2 regions of the Psychrobacillus sp. FSL H8-0510 genome follow, and region 1 is predicted to be linked to the other one. Evidence: a T-box and tRNA genes for the amino acid it is inferred to sense, from the RefSeq annotation. Region 1 holds a T-box; the other holds one or more tRNA genes.
What was found. A T-box is a leader RNA that pairs with one kind of tRNA and senses whether it is charged. The one in region 1 lies ahead of proS (proline--tRNA ligase), so its partner is inferred to be a tRNA-Pro.
Positions count from the first base shown of each region.

Region 2: it encodes a tRNA-Pro, which carries the amino acid that the T-box ahead of proS (proline--tRNA ligase) is inferred to sense. The anticodon was not compared.

Region 1 is NZ_JBBOYZ010000001.1:2,932,047-2,942,573, reverse strand. It holds gene MHI40_RS14955 (MBL fold metallo-hydrolase) at 353-1,201, opposite strand; gene MHI40_RS14950 (alpha/beta fold hydrolase) at 1,516-2,298, opposite strand; T-box leader at 2,525-2,739, shown strand; gene proS (proline--tRNA ligase) at 2,789-4,228, shown strand; gene MHI40_RS14940 (TerD family protein) at 4,290-4,916, opposite strand; gene MHI40_RS14935 (ATP-grasp domain-containing protein) at 4,956-6,014, opposite strand; gene MHI40_RS14930 (B3/B4 domain-containing protein) at 6,014-6,709, opposite strand; gene queG (tRNA epoxyqueuosine(34) reductase QueG) at 6,766-7,905, shown strand; gene trmL (tRNA (uridine(34)/cytosine(34)/5-carboxymethylaminomethyluridine(34)-2'-O)-methyltransferase TrmL) at 7,918-8,391, shown strand; gene MHI40_RS14915 (hypothetical protein) at 8,722-8,904, shown strand; gene MHI40_RS14910 (aldo/keto reductase) at 8,944-9,774, shown strand; gene MHI40_RS14905 (hypothetical protein) at 10,006-10,215, shown strand; gene MHI40_RS14900 (hypothetical protein) at 10,235-10,453, shown strand; gene MHI40_RS14895 (NUDIX hydrolase) at 10,468-10,527, shown strand, end outside.
Region 2 is NZ_JBBOYZ010000001.1:88,149-98,675, forward strand. It holds gene lysS (lysine--tRNA ligase) at 1-1,026, shown strand, start outside; rRNA gene MHI40_RS00440 (16S ribosomal RNA) at 1,471-3,024, shown strand; rRNA gene MHI40_RS00445 (23S ribosomal RNA) at 3,220-6,148, shown strand; rRNA gene rrf (5S ribosomal RNA) at 6,270-6,385, shown strand; tRNA gene MHI40_RS00455 (tRNA-Val) at 6,410-6,485, shown strand; tRNA gene MHI40_RS00460 (tRNA-Thr) at 6,499-6,574, shown strand; tRNA gene MHI40_RS00465 (tRNA-Lys) at 6,583-6,655, shown strand; tRNA gene MHI40_RS00470 (tRNA-Leu) at 6,684-6,768, shown strand; tRNA gene MHI40_RS00475 (tRNA-Gly) at 6,786-6,860, shown strand; tRNA gene MHI40_RS00480 (tRNA-Leu) at 6,876-6,964, shown strand; tRNA gene MHI40_RS00485 (tRNA-Arg) at 6,980-7,056, shown strand; tRNA gene MHI40_RS00490 (tRNA-Pro) at 7,062-7,138, shown strand; tRNA gene MHI40_RS00495 (tRNA-Ala) at 7,151-7,226, shown strand; rRNA gene MHI40_RS00500 (16S ribosomal RNA) at 7,406-8,959, shown strand; tRNA gene MHI40_RS00505 (tRNA-Ile) at 9,054-9,130, shown strand; tRNA gene MHI40_RS00510 (tRNA-Ala) at 9,148-9,223, shown strand; rRNA gene MHI40_RS00515 (23S ribosomal RNA) at 9,339-10,527, shown strand, end outside.

The DNA.
Region 1 (10,527 bases):
GACTTTATAAGAATATCAATTTTTATTGGGACTCAAAATCCCGTATCCTCTGGATGTGCCGGTTCGACCCCGGCCACCGGTATAAAAGCAAAGAACCCTTGATATTTCAAGGGTTCTTTTTTTGGGAAAATGTAGATAACATAGTTGTACTATAAATAGAAAAAGAAATTACTCACGGTTTCAATAGTAATAAGAATAAGCCCAAGAGAAATCACCTCTTGGGCTTTATATGTTTATGAACTAACACAAAGCTTTTGATCATTTAGTGTGTTCCTACAATAGTTAGGAATGAACACGGCAAACTCCGTACTCCTTTGGAATTTAGTGCAATTCTCTTTAGCAACGATACATGTTACGCAAAACCATTTACAAAGTACTCGATTATTTCTAAATCGTCTTCCGTCACGTCACGGTCAAAAAGAGAGGACATCTCTTCTACAATTGCCTCTATTTTTCCTTTATGTTTATTTGTTAATTCTGCACTTGTCTTTAATAATGATACAAAAGAAGTAAATTCATCCTTTGTTAAAGGTGCTGGATGATGAGATAGGAAGAAGATTTCTGCGTCATAGCCTTCAATTTTCTCCAAAAGCTTATACATCTTTTCAATGGTATAATGCCACTTTTCTGCGTACATATTTGCATAGAGACAGTCCCCAAGAAATAATGTCTTTTCCTCTGCTATATAAATGAGATTCGAATCAGGTGAATGATCTCCACCAACATGTTCAATGATACAGGTAACCCCACCTATATTAAGTTTGATTTGCTTGTCAAAAATGATAGTGGGATCTGGTATGATAACTTCTCGCATACTTCCTAGCTCTAGCTTTATCGCATCTGCACAAAAAGGAATTTCAATCCCTGCTTCGACACGTCCATCCAACTCCTTATCTTCCCATGATAGCTTTTGAAGTTCTTTTACTTTGTTATAGGTCATGGAATTGGCAACTGAAGGAACATCCATTTCACGTAAGCCAAATACATGATCCCAATGCCAATGTGTGAGAGCCAGAATATCCCCTGTGAGATGATAGGAAGCTAATTGCTCTTTAAAGTATTTAGCATGATTAGAAGAATTACCAGCATCAATCAGTAGAGTCTGTTTGTCCCCTACAATAGCAGCTAATATCGGTCGATCTGTCTTTTGATATGGAGGCAGGTAAAAGAGTCGATCGGAAAGTTTTTTCAATGTTTGCATGAACTCGTACTCCTTAGTTATGTTTGTAACGTTCATTATATACTACTGTTACAGGTGATGAGAAATAAAACTAGAAGTGTAATTGAACTTTGCATTTCGGGAGGGGATACAAAGTTGTTAAATCTAGTTGCATATAAGTTTGCTCGTGCAAACATGTAAAATTTATTATTGTTTGAATAAAGACCCACTTTCATTTAATTTTTTAAACTATATATGTACTTTAGTAAGTGAGACTCTTAAAGGTAGAGTTTGAAAAGATTCACAAGATAGCTTATTAAGCCCTCCCGTGAACCAATTCTAATAGTAAGTAAAACCTATCCAACAAACTGTTTGATTAGCTCGTTAAATTTTTCTCGTTCTTCCCAGAAAAGCCCATGTCCGCTATAGTGAAATGGAACGAGATGCGAATTTTTTATGGCTTCGTTAAGCTCTTGAGCTTGTTTAAATGGCACAAGCTTGTCATGCACACCATGAACGATTAATGTAGGAACTGTTATTTTAGGAAGATCAGTATCAAGCTTTTCATCTCTTAAAGTGTTGATAATTGCTGCAGTGGACCATCCAGCTGCCTGTAGTCCTAATCCATTAAACCAATTAGAGAATGGGGCAGAAATATATTGAAAGAAGAAAGTATCTGTTACACCTTGCATCATTTTAGGTCGGTCGTTTAATGTTTCTGTAAGAAGTCGGTTCGCTGTTTCTTGTGTAAATCCAGTTGGAGCAGCGGCGTCGATTAGAATCAGTCTCGATAATCCGTAAGCATTGTGACGAGTCGCATATCGTATAGCGATTGCTCCTCCTGTAGAATGGCCAGCTAGAGTAAAGTTGGTTAACTGGAGTGATTTAACTACTGCATGGATGTCATCTGCTAGTCTGTCAAAGTTGTAACCATGGATTGGTCTATCTGACTTTCCAAAACCTCTCCAGTCAATACCTATACAGCGGTAGCCCATTGATGGGAGAACATCATACTGATATTCGAATTGTTCATGGTTTAAAGGCCAACCATGTAAAAATACAATTGTCTTGCTTGCACTAGGATTAATATCCTCTACAAATAAATTCACACCTTGTTCTACGTTTACAAAGTAACCCACGCCAATTCCTCCATGAAAAAGTTTTATAGGTTAAGATACTCGAAAGTGTTTAAATGGGTGATTCGCAAGATACTAACCACAAATCGCAAATTAGATTTTTTTAATCGCAAGTTCGCCTAAGATAATCGCAAGTTCCAAGGCTTGCTCTTTTATAAAAAAACATAAAATTATTAGCAGAGCTTTATTCACATTGTATTAAAGTAGGATATTTGGTATATTATTAGTAATACAATCTACGAAGTGACCAAGTAAATGAGAATTGTGAAACAGAAAGTATAGCCAATGCTGAAAGCTATACCACCGCTTCTTATTGAAACCTATCACGGAGATGTTATGTAAACATAACCGAGTCGTTTTCGTTAACAAACGTTTAGAGGGCTTAAAATTTTTAAGCTAAACTAAGGTGGTACCACGTCTATTCAGCACAGAGACGTCCTTTTACGAGGATGACTTTGTGCTTTTTTCATTGATGTAAATAGGAGGAATATAAATGACAAATCAACAGCAAAACGATTTTACTAAATGGTATATTGACACCATTCAAAAGGCAGATTTAATGGATTACACACCAGTTCGTGGGTGTATTGCTTTTAAACCAGATGGCTTTGAAATTTGGGAGCATATTCAAGATGAGATGAACAGACGTTTTAAAGAAACAGGTCACCGTAATGCTTATTTCCCAATGCTAATTCCTGAATCTTTTTTCCAAAAAGAAAAGGATCATATTGAAGGGTTTGCGCCAGAATTACCATGGGTTACTGAGGCAGCTGGTGAAAAATTAGAAGAGCGTTTAGCATTACGCCCAACATCAGAAACAATGATTGGTCATTTGTATTCGAATTGGATTAAGAGTTATCGTGATCTGCCAGTTCTTATTAACCAATGGGCTAACGTTTTTCGTTGGGAAAAGAAAACACTTCCGTTTATCCGTACTTCTGAATTTTTATGGCAAGAAGGACATACAGCACACGTAGACGAGGAAGAGGCACGTCAGGAAACAATGCAGATGCTTAACATCTATAAAGAGGTTGTAGAGGAGCTTTTAGCAATTCCTGTATATGATGGTCAAAAAACACCTTCCGAACGTTTTGCAGGAGCTGTAGATACCTATTCTATCGAAGCCATGATGAAAGACGGAAAAGCTGTTCAAGCTGGGACTTCTCATTACCTTGGAACAAAATTTGCGGAAGCATTTGATATCAAATACTTAAACAAAGAAAACAAGCATCAGCATGTGCATACAACATCTTGGGGAACATCTACTCGTTTAATCGGTTCAGTTATTATGGTACATGGTGATGAACAGGGTCTTGTATTACCTCCACGTGTTGCACCAACCCAAGTAGTGCTAATTCCTGTGGGTCCTTGGAAGAAGAACCCTGCTATTATGGAGAAACTAGATGAGCTATACGCTGCATTGAAAGCAAAAGGTATCCGTGTTCGTCTTGATGATTCAGATCAATCTCCTGGTTATAAATTCAATGAATGGGAGCTTAAAGGTGTACCGGTTCGTATTGAATTAGGACCTCGTGATTTAGAGAACAATCAAGCGCTGATCAAAGTACGTGACCTGACAGAAAAAGAATCAGTAGAAATTGCTGTTATAGTAGAACGTATTGAAGAAGAGTTAACTACTATGCAAACACGTTTACTGGAGAAAGCTCGTGCATTCCGTGATGAGAATTCCCATACAAATGTAGATTCTCTAGAGCAGTTAAAACAACATCTTACGGATTCAACGGAAAATGGCACAATTCCTGGATGGATTCTTGCAGGATGGTGTGGGGAGGATGCTTGTGAAGAGAATGTGAAGAATGAAACGAAATTTACGACTCGTAATATTCCATTCAACCCACCAGCAGAAAAAGCAACATGTATTAACTGTGGGAAGGATTCGAAACATACTGTATGGTTCGGTCGTGCCTACTAAAAAATAGTAGTGATTAAAAAAAACAACCCTAAGTGGTTGTTTTTTTTGATGACGAAACATATTATTTTGATCCTGCTACCCAATTCATACCCCAGTTATACGCATGATCCATCTCTTTATGCCCCTTGAAGTATTCTACTAAGCGTTCAATTTTAAATGTCTCATTATTTACATTTTCAATCATTGCGACTGCACACATTATTTGTCCATTACGATGTTCATCTAGCTTCACTTCAATAGCTGGGCCAGCCGGATATGTTAATGTAACAACTCCATCTGCTTCTGCCCAATTGGCTACCCCTTGATAGATAAATGAATACACCAAAATTCTTTTTATATCTGTTATTTTATTTCCGTTAATTCTCAGGTTTTCTCCTCCTGATAGGGAACCAGTACGATCATCACCATCGAGTTCCATATAGGGTGCTTGCTTTAGTGTGCCAAAAGCGTTACCTAAAGCTTGTACGCAGCCTTTTTCGCCGTTATTTAATTCATATAAGCAACCTAGGTCTAAGTCTACACCTTTAGGTTTTCCACCGAGTAGGGAAGAAAGGAATCCAGTAGATTTTGCTTTAACTTGTTGATCCCATTGGAGATTTACTAAAATTTCTCCGATATTATTGTTGTTTTTAGTAAGATTAATGGACTGTCCCTTTTTCTTAAGCTCAATCTTGTTCAAATTTACCATCAATAATCACTCCTTTTCTAATTTCACCATTTTGTCTACTTAAACTAAAACCGAAGAATCTTCTGAAGATAGGATTACTGGCTGTTCTATGTGTGTTGCTTTCAAACCAAATTTAGGATAAAGAGGCTCCAACTGATTACCTAGCAATAGTTTAATAGCATAGTAGGGGAAATTGATATCTGCTAGACAGCTGATATGCAATCCACCACTCATCCGGGGATTAATCTCTAGTAGCTTAGGAATACCGTCTTTGTATTTAACTTGGATATTAAATACATAAGGAATTTTATATTGTATTGCCATTTTCTCTGCGATTTCGATTAAATCTTTGTTGTATTCAATTTCTCGAATACGTCCATTTGCTTTTTTCCTAGGTATTGCGGTAAGTAGTGTTCCGTCTGCATCAGCTAAACAGTCTATACTATACTCATAGCCATCCAAATATTCCAAAACCATTAAGTCCGGGAAATGCTCCTGCGTTTGTAAGATTCTAAGAGCAGTTTCATATGAAATTTTTTGAGAAGAAGCAGTATTGAATATAAAAGGAATCGTATCTGCATCATTATCAATAATTCGGAATCCGCTTGCTCCTTCTCCAATGACAGGTTTAATGCATAGTTTCGTATTATCCTTACTTAATTGTTTATAGGCTTCTTTAAATTCCAGCGCATTGTTAACAATTTGATAGGATGGAATAGTAACGATAAAGTTACCTTCCTTTTCTTGGTTTTGTAAAGATTGATACATCGCTGCTTTGTTATCTACCATGGCCATTAAATCACCATCCGGACAAACCAACACTGACACACCGATGTCTTCAAACTTTTCTAAGTGCCGAGATATAAGCACGTTTTCTTTTCGTGGAACAAATATATGAATCTGATTTTGTATACAATAGTCTAAGCAAAACTGTATATAATCCTCGCCCTCAATATCTGGCTCTGTACTAAACACATCACAATAATTGAAATATACAGTGTCAGAATTAGGATGTGTTCCATGAATGATAAATTCTTGTTGATCGGGATTATGACGTATCAACTCCATGTAGTGTGAAACAGTTGAAAACCATCTATTAAACCAAATATTGAGGACCATTATAATTCTCCTTTGCTCGTATGAAAGTTTGTATTTAAAATATTTGTTTTAAAATCACCGCCATGTATTTGAGTAAACATGGAAGCCATAGATTCAAGTAATTTATTACTTTCCTCTACCTTTAAGGAAGGACGTAGAAATACGATTTGTAATGCTTCTGTAGTATCTTCTGTTACAGCTGTTCGCGCAGAGTCTACAAATGGACTTCCATATGGTCCTGCCTCATCCTGTAGAGTTATAATATTTTTTAATGTATTATCTCTGCCATTTAACCCGACATAAGTTGTTTCTTCGGTTCCAATAGTGATGTTTGTTTCACCTTGAATTTTCGCCACATCATATATACCCATTGGAATTTCATATTGCATAGAGAAGAAGTTGTTTAAATCTACAGCAGAATGCATGGGTGTGATATAATTTTGTTTTGCAATCCTTCTATACATAGCTTCCATTGAAGGGCGATAACGATTAGGATCTGCTCCGAACTTTTTCCAGAGAGCTCTCCATTCTTTAATCCCCGCGAAATCATTTACGGGCTTGTCGTCCATTTCAAAGAAAAGTTGCTCTTGAAATAATTGAAGTCTTCCTTTAAGCATTTGGGGTGAGGAAGTAACAATAATTTTGGTATAATGAATAATGCCTATTTTAAATGAGGGCTCTATTTCAGTAATTGAATCATCCAATTTTACTAACATATCAACCATCCTTACAATTATTTTTCTTAAGTGTAGCATAAGAAAGGAGAACATTTGTGAATATCATTCAGTTTCAAGAAAACCTCATAGATTATGCAGCATCCATTGGAATTGACAAAATTGGATTTACTTCTGTTTCTCCATTTCATGAATTAAAAAATCGATTAATCCGACAGCAGGAGTTAGGGTATGCCTCTGGATTCGAAGAACCTGATATTGAGAAAAGAGTGCATCCTGAAAACTTGTCAGAAGAAGCTAGTAGTATTATATCTATTGCAATTGCGTATCCTTCAAAAATGAAAGATGCCCCTCAAAGTGTGAAAGGTGCAAGACGAGGAATCTTCGCACGCGCATCATGGGGTATAGATTATCATACAGTTTTACGTGAAAAGTTAGCACTGTTAGAATTATATATTTTATCGCATATTCCAGATGCTAAATTGCGTTCAATGGTAGATACGGGAGAACTTTCGGATCGTGCCGTAGCAGAGCGCGCCGGAATAGGATGGAGTGCAAAAAACTGCGCTATTATTACTCCTGAGTTTGGTTCTTATGTCTATTTAGGAGAAATGATTACGTCTATTCCTTTTGAGTCTAGTGAGCAGATGGAGGACCAATGTGGTGATTGTCGATTATGCTTAGATGTTTGTCCAACAGGAGCCTTAATAGAAGGTGGTCAGCTAAATGCCCAGCGCTGTATTGCTTTTATAACCCAAACGAAAACAATGGTTCCAGATGAATTTCGAGCAAAAATTGGCAATCGCATATATGGTTGTGATACATGCCAAACAGTTTGTCCAAAAAACAAAGGCAAAGCCAATCTTCACCAAGAAGCGTTTAAGCCAGAACCTGAGTTAGTGAAACCTTTGCTACTACCTTTACTTAAAATGACGAATCGCACATTTAAAGAAACATATGGTCATATGTCCGGTGCTTGGCGAGGGAAGAATCCAATTCAGCGAAATGCTATAATTGCATTAGCTCATTTTAAAGAGCAGGCAGCTGTTCCAGCACTAATAGATTTAATGCAACATGATGCTAGACCAGTCATCCGTGGTACAGCAGCGTGGGCAATAGGTAAAATAAATACACAAGAAGGCTTGCTAGCCCTTCAAGAGGCTGAACAAAGTGAACAAGTGGATGAAGTTTTAGAAGAGATTCGAAAAGGGTTAGAATATTATACAGTAGAGAATTAGGAAGTGGAATATTTGAGTATTAATGTTGTTTTATATCAACCAGAAATACCTGCTAATACAGGGAATATAGCTAGAACTTGTGCCGGAACAGATGTTAAATTACATTTAATCCGACCTTTAGGATTCTCCACAGATGATAAGATGCTAAAGCGAGCAGGATTAGATTATTGGGAACATGTAGATATTACTTATTATGATGGTCTCGATGAGTTTTTTGCAGCACATCCATCTGGCGAATACTATTTAATTACAAAGTTTGGGGCTAAGCCACATACTACGTTTGATTTTAGTGATACGGAGAAGGATCATTTCTTTATTTTTGGACGTGAAACAAAAGGGTTGCCAAGAGAGTTTATCGATGCACATCCTGATCGTGCATTGAGAATTCCTATGAACGATAATATTCGTTCGTTAAATTTATCGAATACAGCAGCCATTCTAGTTTACGAGGCATTACGTCAGCAAAACTATCCAAACTTGCACTAAGAAGAGCTAGGTATCATGATTGGGTTCACTAAAAAAACGGACGAGGTCATAAATGACTCGTCCGTTTTAACAATAGATTATTTTTCAGATGCACCTGGTTTGTCATCGTATCCTGCTGTGAAAATTGCCACAAGGAACGAAATACTAACACCAAGAATAAGGATTAGTTTCATATGGAGTGCCTCCTCTATAGTATTCTGCACCTAGTATACCCTAATTTGTTTGAAAAAGAAATATTTCAAAAAAACGAAATTTGACAAAAATCGTTCATTTGAATGTTGCAACCTTTCGAATATTCTACTAACATAAAGAAAAGGAGTGATTTTTGATATGAACGAATTCAAAAATGGTCCAGAGAACGGTTCAATGGCAACAAACATGGAAGAAGTAAAGCAGTTAGGAAAACAAATGGATAGAATGAGAGACAACAAAGAGCTAGAAGAAGATAATCGAGTGTCCGATCCAGCCCAATCCGAAGATACATCTTCCATGAAGAAAAGAGAAAACGACTGAGTAACTCAGTCGTTTTCCTCCTAAGAAAGGATGAGAACTATGGCTTTAAATATACATTCAACAAAAAAGTTATCAAATGGAATTGAGATGCCTAGATTAGGATTAGGCGTTTATAAAATGACTGAACCTGATATGGCAATTCAAGCAATGACCGCTGCTCTAGATTATGGCTATCGTCATATTGACACGGCAAGTTTATATGCCAACGAAAAAGAAGTGGGCGAAGCAGTTAGATCATCGATTGTTCCACGCAAAGATATATTCATTACTACAAAGGTGTGGAATACAGATCAAGGCTACGATCAAACTCTCAGAGCATTTGAAAAGTCTTTAAAGCTCTTAGAGATGGATTACGTAGATTTATATTTAACGCATTGGCCAATTACAGAAACTTTTGTAGATACATATCGAGCAATAGAACGGTTATATGATGAAAAGCTAATTCGAGCTACAGGTGTTGCCAATCATCATCAGCATCATTTGGAGGCTATTTCTGTTAAAGCAAACGTTAAACCAATGGTTAACCAAATTGAATGTCATCCACGCCTTACGCAGTTTGATCTACGTGAGTATTGTGCAGAACAAGAAATCGCGATAACTTCGTGGTCTCCACTTGCAAGAGGACGAATATTAGAGGAACCAACATTACAACGTATTAGTAACAAATATGGTAAGTCTACTGCTCAAACCATTATAAGATGGCACCTGCAACATGATTTAATCGTCATTCCAAAGTCAGAAAATCCATCTAGAATTGCCGAAAATATGGATGTATATGATTTTGAGTTATCATTCGAGGATATGAAAAATATAGATGCACTTAACTTAAATGAGCGTACTGGTAAAGATCCAGATAACTTTAGTTTTTAATAAGATGATTTAAGTAATATTGCACGATAGTATCTCTCCTGATTTGGAAGAGAAACTATCGTGTTTTTATTTATATTGGAAAATATTACGAAATAATGAAACCTATTACATATTTAAGCGTATTAGTAATAATACATGAATAAATTTTAGATGAGGTCAATAATGAATATATTTTTTGAAAAGACTTACAAGAAAAAAAGTAGTAAGCCGTTCATAATATTAAAGGTGCTATTGATAAGTTTGATGATTGCAATGCTAATAATGACCATATGGAATAATTTAGATATTTTTTATGTGAGATTAGTATTCATATTAGCAGGGATTAACTTTATGGTAGATGCTATAGAAAGTTATCTTCAAAAAGAAAATAAAAAAGTGATAATAAGAGAAGTAGTGTTAGGGACTTTGTATATATTATTTGCTTTAATCCTTAAGTGGTGAGTGTTAGGAGGAGACTTTAATGGAAGGTTTTATGGGAACAGGAAATTGGCTAGGCATCTTATCTATCGTTTTTATAGTATTATGCTTTTATTTTACACTTACTTTTTTTCAATACTTAAAACAAGAGGATGCACGTTTAACTAAACAATCCAAACTTGGAGCAGTTATTTGCCTCGCATTGAGTTTGCTAATTCCAGCAATATACAATCTATATATTTTTATGGAGATGATGAGGTAAAGGAGTACGGGGTTATGAAGCAATGGAAAACGTTAAAAACAGAATACGTCCATAAAAGCTCATACGGAAATATT
Region 2 (10,527 bases), 2.8 Mb from region 1:
GAACAACGTTATCGTCAACGTTATTTAGATCTAATGACTAGTGAAGAAAGTAAAAATACATTTATAACGAGAAGTCGTATTATTCGTGCTATGCGTCGTTACTTAGATAACGAAGGCTACTTAGAGGTGGAAACACCAATGTTACATACAATAGCAGGTGGAGCAGCAGCTCGTCCCTTCATAACGCATCATAATGCGTTAGATATGGAATTATATATGCGTATCGCAATTGAATTACATTTAAAACGCCTTATCGTAGGTGGATTAGAGAAAGTCTATGAAATTGGTCGTGTATTCCGTAACGAAGGAGTATCTACACGCCATAACCCAGAGTTTACGATGATTGAATTGTATGAAGCTTATGCAGACTATAATGATATTATGAATCTAACGGAAAACTTAGTTGCTCATGTAGCGCAAGATGTTTTAGGGACAACTACGGTAACTTACGGGGAAGATCAGATTAATCTTGCGCCGGGTTGGAGACGTTGGCATATGGCTGATGCGGTAAAAGAAACTACGGGTGTTGACTTCTGGGCAGAGCTTACAAAGGAAGAGGCGCACGCTTTAGCTAAGGAGCACGGAGTAGATGTAAGACCATCTATGGAAGTAGGACATGTATTAAATGAATTCTTCGAACAAAAAGTAGAAGAAACACTGGTGCAACCGACATTTATCTTTGGTCACCCAGTAGAAGTATCACCACTTGCGAAGAAAAATCCAGAAGACGGCCGCTTTACTGATCGTTTTGAATTATTCATCGTCCGTCGTGAGCATGCGAATGCTTTTACAGAGTTAAATGATCCTATTGATCAACGTCAGCGCTTCGAAGCACAAATGGTAGAAAAAGAAGCTGGTAATGACGAAGCGCATGAAATGGATGAAGATTTCTTAGAAGCGCTTGAGTATGGAATGCCGCCAACAGGTGGTCTAGGTATTGGTATAGATAGATTAGTGATGTTATTAACTAACTCAGCCTCTATTCGCGATGTACTATTATTTCCGACAATGCGTCATAAAGATTAAGATAGATATTATAAAAAGCGAGTTACTACTATTAGTAGTGGCTCACTTTTTATATTTATACTATATATTGTGTGTAGAATAGTCGTTAGAAGTTTTTAAATAAAATTTAAGAAAACCACTTGTCAGAACGTTTTGCAGGTGGTATAGTTATCAAGTTGTCATTTTCATTAGTGACTTACACGAAAAACAAATTAAATAAAGTTGTTGACAACGATATCAGGATTTGATATGATATTAAAGTCGCCAAAACGACATTACAACAACATGAACATTGAAAACTGAACATGCAAAACGTTAAGAAACATAGCTTTCAACTAACTTGTTAGGATGATAGCAAAACAATTTTGGACATCATTTAATGATGATGCCAGCAAAACAAAATGAGCTTTTAAACTAGTTCTAATTTGTTCGCTTTCAATGTGCTCTGCATACTGGAAGTAAACTATTATGGAGAGTTTGATCCTGGCTCAGGACGAACGCTGGCGGCATGCCTAATACATGCAAGTCGAGCGAATGACGAAGAAGCTTGCTTCTTCTGATTTAGCGGCGGACGGGTGAGTAACACGTGGGCAACCTGCCCTGTAGATTGGGATAACTCCGGGAAACCGGGGCTAATACCGAATAATCCATTTCCTCACATGGGGAGATGTTAAAAGACGGTTTCGGCTGTCACTACAGGATGGGCCCGCGGCGCATTAGCTAGTTGGTGAGGTAACGGCTCACCAAGGCGACGATGCGTAGCCGACCTGAGAGGGTGATCGGCCACACTGGGACTGAGACACGGCCCAGACTCCTACGGGAGGCAGCAGTAGGGAATCTTCCACAATGGACGAAAGTCTGATGGAGCAATGCCGCGTGAGTGAAGAAGGTTTTCGGATCGTAAAACTCTGTTGTGAGGGAAGAACAAGTACGAGAGTAACTGCTCGTACCTTGACGGTACCTCATTAGAAAGCCACGGCTAACTACGTGCCAGCAGCCGCGGTAATACGTAGGTGGCAAGCGTTGTCCGGAATTATTGGGCGTAAAGCGCGCGCAGGCGGTCCTTTAAGTCTGATGTGAAATCCCACGGCTCAACCGTGGAAGGTCATTGGAAACTGGGGGACTTGAGTACAGAAGAGGAAAGCGGAATTCCAAGTGTAGCGGTGAAATGCGTAGAGATTTGGAGGAACACCAGTGGCGAAGGCGGCTTTCTGGTCTGTAACTGACGCTGAGGCGCGAAAGCGTGGGGAGCAAACAGGATTAGATACCCTGGTAGTCCACGCCGTAAACGATGAGTGCTAAGTGTTAGGGGGTTTCCGCCCCTTAGTGCTGCAGCTAACGCATTAAGCACTCCGCCTGGGGAGTACGGTCGCAAGACTGAAACTCAAAGGAATTGACGGGGGCCCGCACAAGCGGTGGAGCATGTGGTTTAATTCGAAGCAACGCGAAGAACCTTACCAGGTCTTGACATCCCGCTGACCGGCCTAGAGATAGGCTTTTCCCTTCGGGGACAGCGGTGACAGGTGGTGCATGGTTGTCGTCAGCTCGTGTCGTGAGATGTTGGGTTAAGTCCCGCAACGAGCGCAACCCTTGATCTTAGTTGCCAGCATTTAGTTGGGCACTCTAAGGTGACTGCCGGTGATAAACCGGAGGAAGGTGGGGATGACGTCAAATCATCATGCCCCTTATGACCTGGGCTACACACGTGCTACAATGGACGGTACAGAGGGTCGCAACCCCGCGAGGGTGAGCAAATCCCATAAAACCGTTCTCAGTTCGGATTGTAGGCTGCAACTCGCCTACATGAAGCCGGAATCGCTAGTAATCGTGGATCAGCATGCCACGGTGAATACGTTCCCGGGCCTTGTACACACCGCCCGTCACACCACGAGAGTTTGTAACACCCGAAGTCGGTGGGGTAACCCTTACGGGAGCCAGCCGCCGAAGGTGGGACAGATGATTGGGGTGAAGTCGTAACAAGGTAGCCGTATCGGAAGGTGCGGCTGGATCACCTCCTTTCTAAGGATAATATCGGAATACGAATCTTTATTCGTATCTTAACGTTTTGCAGTTCAGTTTTGAATGTTCATTTTATATGAAGATTCAACGCTTGTTCTTTGAAAACTGGATAAAACGACATTGAAACAATAAACAACAAGAAATTCTGTTGTGATTATTTACGTAATCACGACGTGTAAGACTTTTTAACTTTTAGGTTAAGTTAATAAGGGCGCACGGTGAATGCCTTGGCACTAGGAGTCGACGAAGGACGGCACTAACACCGATATGCTTCGGGGAGCTGTAAGTGAGCTTTGATCCGGAGATTTCCGAATGGGGAAACCCACTGTTCGTAATGGAGCAGTACATTTGCGTGAATACATAGCGCATCTGAGACACACCCAGGGAACTGAAACATCTAAGTACCTGGAGGAAGAGAAAGAAAATTCGATTCCCTGAGTAGCGGCGAGCGAAACGGGAATAGCCCAAACCAAAAGGCTTGCCTTTTGGGGTTGTAGGACACTCTACATAGAGTTACAAAGGAATGAGTTAGACGAAGCGATCTGGAAAGGTCCGCAGGATAGGGTAAAAGCCCCGTAGTCTAAAATTCATTCTCTCTTGAGTGTATCCTGAGTACGGCGGAACACGTGAAATTCCGTCGGAATCTGGGAGGACCATCTCCCAAGGCTAAATACTACCTAGTGACCGATAGTGAACCAGTACCGTGAGGGAAAGGTGAAAAGCACCCCGGAAGGGGAGTGAAATAGATCCTGAAACCGTGTGCCTACAAGTAGTTAGAGCCCGTTAATGGGTGATAGCGTGCCTTTTGTAGAATGAACCGGCGAGTTACGATCCCATGCAAGGTTAAGTCGAGAAGACGGAGCCGCAGCGAAAGCGAGTCTGAATAGGGCGAATGAGTATGTGGTCGTAGACCCGAAACCAGGTGATCTACCCATGTCCAGGATGAAGGTAAGGTAACACTTACTGGAGGTCCGAACCCACGCACGTTGAAAAGTGCGGGGATGAGGTGTGGGTAGCGGAGAAATTCCAATCGAACCTGGAGATAGCTGGTTCTCTCCGAAATAGCTTTAGGGCTAGCCTCAAACGTTAGAATCTTGGAGGTAGAGCACTGTTTGGACTAGGGGCCCATCCCGGGTTACCGAATTCAGACAAACTCCGAATGCCAATGATTTATGTTTGGGAGTCAGACTGCGAGTGATAAGATCCGTAGTCAAGAGGGAAACAGCCCAGACCACCAGCTAAGGTCCCAAAGTATTTGTTAAGTGGAAAAGGATGTGGCGTTGCTTAGACAACCAGGATGTTGGCTTAGAAGCAGCCATCATTTAAAGAGTGCGTAATAGCTCACTGGTCGAGTGACGCTGCGCCGAAAATGTATCGGGGCTAAACAAATCACCGAAGCTGTGGATTGATACCTTTGGTATCAGTGGTAGGAGAGCGTTCTAAGGGCGTTGAAGTCAGACCGGAAGGACTGGTGGAGCGCTTAGAAGTGAGAATGCCGGTATGAGTAGCGAAAGACGGGTGAGAATCCCGTCCACCGTATGACTAAGGTTTCCTGAGGAAGGCTCGTCCGCTCAGGGTTAGTCGGGACCTAAGCCGAGGCCGATAGGCGTAGGCGATGGATAACAGGTTGATATTCCTGTACCACCAAACCACCGTTTGAGTAATGGGGGGACGCAGAAGGATAGGGTAAGCATGCTGTTGGTTATGCATGTCCAAGCAGTAAGGTGTGAATGTAGGCAAATCCGCATTCTTTAACATTGAGCTGTGATGGCGAGGACGTATGTCTAGAGTTCCTGATTTCACACTGCCAAGAAAAGCCTCTAGCGAGGTGAAAGGTGCCCGTACCGCAAACCGACACAGGTAGTCGAGGAGAGAATCCTAAGGTGAGCGAGAGAACTCTCGTTAAGGAACTCGGCAAAATGACCCCGTAACTTCGGGAGAAGGGGTGCTCTTTTGGGTTCATAGCCTAGAAGAGCCGCAGTGAATAGGCCCAGGCGACTGTTTAGCAAAAACACAGGTCTATGCAAAACCGTAAGGTGAAGTATATGGGCTGACGCCTGCCCGGTGCTGGAAGGTTAAGAGGAGTGCTTAGCGCAAGCGAAGGTGCGAATTGAAGCCCCAGTAAACGGCGGCCGTAACTATAACGGTCCTAAGGTAGCGAAATTCCTTGTCGGGTAAGTTCCGACCCGCACGAAAGGCGTAACGATCTGGGCACTGTCTCAACGAGAGACTCGGTGAAATTATAGTACCTGTGAAGATGCAGGTTACCCGCGACAGGACGGAAAGACCCCGTGGAGCTTTACTATAGCTTGATATTGAATTTTGGTGCAACTTGTACAGGATAGGCAGGAGCCTTAGAGCCCGGAGCGCCAGCTTCGGAGGAGGCGTCGGTGGGATACTGCCCTGGTTGTATTGAAATTCTAACCCATACCCGTAACCCGGGTAGGAGACAGTGTCAGGCGGGTAGTTTGACTGGGGCGGTCGCCTCCTAAAGTGTAACGGAGGCGCCCAAAGGTTCCCTCAGAATGGTTGGAAATCATTCGAAGAGTGTAAAGGCAGAAGGGAGCTTGACTGCGAGACCTACAAGTCGAGCAGGGTCGAAAGACGGGCTTAGTGATCCGGTGGTTCCGCATGGAAGGGCCATCGCTCAACGGATAAAAGCTACCCCGGGGATAACAGGCTTATCTCCCCCAAGAGTCCACATCGACGGGGAGGTTTGGCACCTCGATGTCGGCTCATCGCATCCTGGGGCTGTAGTCGGTCCCAAGGGTTGGGCTGTTCGCCCATTAAAGCGGTACGCGAGCTGGGTTCAGAACGTCGTGAGACAGTTCGGTCCCTATCCGTCGTGGGCGTAGGAAATTTGAGAGGAGCTGTCCTTAGTACGAGAGGACCGGGATGGACACACCGCTGGTGTACCAGTTGTTCTGCCAAGAGCATCGCTGGGTAGCTATGTGTGGACGGGATAAGTGCTGAAAGCATCTAAGCACGAAGCCCCCCTCAAGATGAGATTTCCCATTACGCAAGTAAGTAAGATCCCTCAAAGACGATGAGGTAGATAGGTTCGGGGTGGAAGCGTGGCGACACGTGCAGCTGACGAATACTAATCGATCGAGGACTTAACCAAATTTTGTTTAACGTAACAATGTCGTTTATCCAGTTTTGAAAGAATAAAACTTTTTTAAAATAACTCTTGTATTATTCTACAGAGTTGTTATAATAAAGGATGTCTTTCAAAAGTATTCAAGTCTAGTGACGATAGCGAAGAGGTCACACCCGTTCCCATACCGAACACGGAAGTTAAGCTCTTCAGCGCCGATGGTAGTTGGGGGTTTCCCCCTGTGAGAGTAGGACGTCGCTGGGCTTGCAATAAAATTATATATCCCATGGAGGATTAGCTCAGCTGGGAGAGCATCTGCCTTACAAGCAGAGGGTCGGCGGTTCGAGCCCGTCATCCTCCACCATATATTTACTCCTGCCGGAGTAGCTCAACTGGTAGAGCAACTGACTTGTAATCAGTAGGTTGAGGGTTCAAGTCCTTTCTCCGGCACCACTTTTTTCGAGCCATTAGCTCAGTTGGTAGAGCATCTGACTTTTAATCAGAGGGTCGTAGGTTCGAATCCTACATGGCTCATCACTTTTTATAGTGAATTATATTTTTTGCGGGTGTGGCGGAACTGGCAGACGCACTAGACTTAGGATCTAGCGCCGCAAGGCGTGGGGGTTCGACTCCCTTCACCCGCACCATTTAATTTAATAACCGAGCGGAAGTAGTTCAGTGGTAGAACACCACCTTGCCAAGGTGGGGGTCGCGAGTTCGAACCTCGTCTTCCGCTCCAAAGATTCACTAAAGTGCCGGGGTGGCGGAACTGGCAGACGCACAGGACTTAAAATCCTGCGGTAGGTGACTACCGTACCGGTTCGATTCCGGTCCTCGGCACCACTTTTTTGAAACATTGCGCTCGTAGCTCAATTGGATAGAGCACTTGACTACGAATCAAGAGGTTGCAGGTTCGAGTCCTGCCGAGCGCACCATATAACGGGAAGTAGCTCAGCTTGGTAGAGCACTTGGTTTGGGACCAAGGGGTCGCAGGTTCGAATCCTGTCTTCCCGACCAGTTATTATTTTCGGGGCCTTAGCTCAGCTGGGAGAGCGCCTGCCTTGCACGCAGGAGGTCAGCGGTTCGATCCCGCTAGGCTCCACCATGAACATTGAAAACTGAACATGCAAAACGTTAAGAAACATAGCTTTCAACTAACTTGTTAGGATGATAGCAAAACAATTTTGGACATCATTTAATGATGATGCCAGCAAAACAAAATGAGCTTTTAAACTAGTTCTAATTTGTTCGCTTTCAATGTGCTCTGCATACTGGAAGTAAACTATTATGGAGAGTTTGATCCTGGCTCAGGACGAACGCTGGCGGCATGCCTAATACATGCAAGTCGAGCGAATGACGAAGAAGCTTGCTTCTTCTGATTTAGCGGCGGACGGGTGAGTAACACGTGGGCAACCTGCCCTGTAGATTGGGATAACTCCGGGAAACCGGGGCTAATACCGAATAATCCATTTCCTCACATGGGGAGATGTTAAAAGACGGTTTCGGCTGTCACTACAGGATGGGCCCGCGGCGCATTAGCTAGTTGGTGAGGTAACGGCTCACCAAGGCGACGATGCGTAGCCGACCTGAGAGGGTGATCGGCCACACTGGGACTGAGACACGGCCCAGACTCCTACGGGAGGCAGCAGTAGGGAATCTTCCACAATGGACGAAAGTCTGATGGAGCAATGCCGCGTGAGTGAAGAAGGTTTTCGGATCGTAAAACTCTGTTGTGAGGGAAGAACAAGTACGAGAGTAACTGCTCGTACCTTGACGGTACCTCATTAGAAAGCCACGGCTAACTACGTGCCAGCAGCCGCGGTAATACGTAGGTGGCAAGCGTTGTCCGGAATTATTGGGCGTAAAGCGCGCGCAGGCGGTCCTTTAAGTCTGATGTGAAATCCCACGGCTCAACCGTGGAAGGTCATTGGAAACTGGGGGACTTGAGTACAGAAGAGGAAAGCGGAATTCCAAGTGTAGCGGTGAAATGCGTAGAGATTTGGAGGAACACCAGTGGCGAAGGCGGCTTTCTGGTCTGTAACTGACGCTGAGGCGCGAAAGCGTGGGGAGCAAACAGGATTAGATACCCTGGTAGTCCACGCCGTAAACGATGAGTGCTAAGTGTTAGGGGGTTTCCGCCCCTTAGTGCTGCAGCTAACGCATTAAGCACTCCGCCTGGGGAGTACGGTCGCAAGACTGAAACTCAAAGGAATTGACGGGGGCCCGCACAAGCGGTGGAGCATGTGGTTTAATTCGAAGCAACGCGAAGAACCTTACCAGGTCTTGACATCCCGCTGACCGGCCTAGAGATAGGCTTTTCCCTTCGGGGACAGCGGTGACAGGTGGTGCATGGTTGTCGTCAGCTCGTGTCGTGAGATGTTGGGTTAAGTCCCGCAACGAGCGCAACCCTTGATCTTAGTTGCCAGCATTTAGTTGGGCACTCTAAGGTGACTGCCGGTGATAAACCGGAGGAAGGTGGGGATGACGTCAAATCATCATGCCCCTTATGACCTGGGCTACACACGTGCTACAATGGACGGTACAGAGGGTCGCAACCCCGCGAGGGTGAGCAAATCCCATAAAACCGTTCTCAGTTCGGATTGTAGGCTGCAACTCGCCTACATGAAGCCGGAATCGCTAGTAATCGTGGATCAGCATGCCACGGTGAATACGTTCCCGGGCCTTGTACACACCGCCCGTCACACCACGAGAGTTTGTAACACCCGAAGTCGGTGGGGTAACCCTTACGGGAGCCAGCCGCCGAAGGTGGGACAGATGATTGGGGTGAAGTCGTAACAAGGTAGCCGTATCGGAAGGTGCGGCTGGATCACCTCCTTTCTAAGGATAATATCGGAATACGAATCTTTATTCGTATCTTAACGTTTTGCAGTTCAGTTTTGAATGTTCATATTAATATATGGAAATTCAAAGAGGGCCTATAGCTCAGCTGGTTAGAGCGCACGCCTGATAAGCGTGAGGTCGATGGTTCGAGTCCATTTAGGCCCACCATACCCTTTTTTTGTTTCGGGGCCTTAGCTCAGCTGGGAGAGCGCCTGCCTTGCACGCAGGAGGTCAGCGGTTCGATCCCGCTAGGCTCCACCAAAGATTTTAATTTGTTCTTTGAAAACTGGATAAAACGACATTGAAACAATAAACAACAAGAAATTCTGTTGTGATTATTTACGTAATCACGACGTGTAAGACTTTTTAACTTTTAGGTTAAGTTAATAAGGGCGCACGGTGAATGCCTTGGCACTAGGAGTCGACGAAGGACGGCACTAACACCGATATGCTTCGGGGAGCTGTAAGTGAGCTTTGATCCGGAGATTTCCGAATGGGGAAACCCACTGTTCGTAATGGAGCAGTACATTTGCGTGAATACATAGCGCATCTGAGACACACCCAGGGAACTGAAACATCTAAGTACCTGGAGGAAGAGAAAGAAAATTCGATTCCCTGAGTAGCGGCGAGCGAAACGGGAATAGCCCAAACCAAAAGGCTTGCCTTTTGGGGTTGTAGGACACTCTACATAGAGTTACAAAGGAATGAGTTAGACGAAGCGATCTGGAAAGGTCCGCAGGATAGGGTAAAAGCCCCGTAGTCTAAAATTCATTCTCTCTTGAGTGTATCCTGAGTACGGCGGAACACGTGAAATTCCGTCGGAATCTGGGAGGACCATCTCCCAAGGCTAAATACTACCTAGTGACCGATAGTGAACCAGTACCGTGAGGGAAAGGTGAAAAGCACCCCGGAAGGGGAGTGAAATAGATCCTGAAACCGTGTGCCTACAAGTAGTTAGAGCCCGTTAATGGGTGATAGCGTGCCTTTTGTAGAATGAACCGGCGAGTTACGATCCCATGCAAGGTTAAGTCGAGAAGACGGAGCCGCAGCGAAAGCGAGTCTGAATAGGGCGAATGAGTATGTGGTCGTAGACCCGAAACCAGGTGATCTACCCATGTCCAGGATGAAGGTAAGGTAACACTTACTGGAGGTCCGAACCCACGCACGTTGAAAAGTGCGGGGATGAGGTGTGGGTAGCGGAGAAATTCCAATCGAACCTGGAGATAGCTGGTTCTCTCCGAAATAGCTTTAGGGCTAGCCTCAAACGTTAGAATCTTGGAGGTAGAGCACTGTTTGGACTAGGGGCCCATCCCGGGTTACCGAATTCAGACAAACTCCGAATGCCAATGATTTATGTTTGGGAGTCAGACTGCGAGTGATAAGATCCGTAGTCAAGAGGGAAACAGCCCAGACCACCAGCTAAGGTCCCAAAGTATTTGTTAAGTGGAAAAGGATGTGGCGTTGCTTAGACAACCAGGATGTTGGCTTAGAAGCAGCCATCATTTAAAGAGTGCGTAATAGCTCACTGGTCGAGTGACGCTGCGCCGAAAATGTATCGGGGCTAA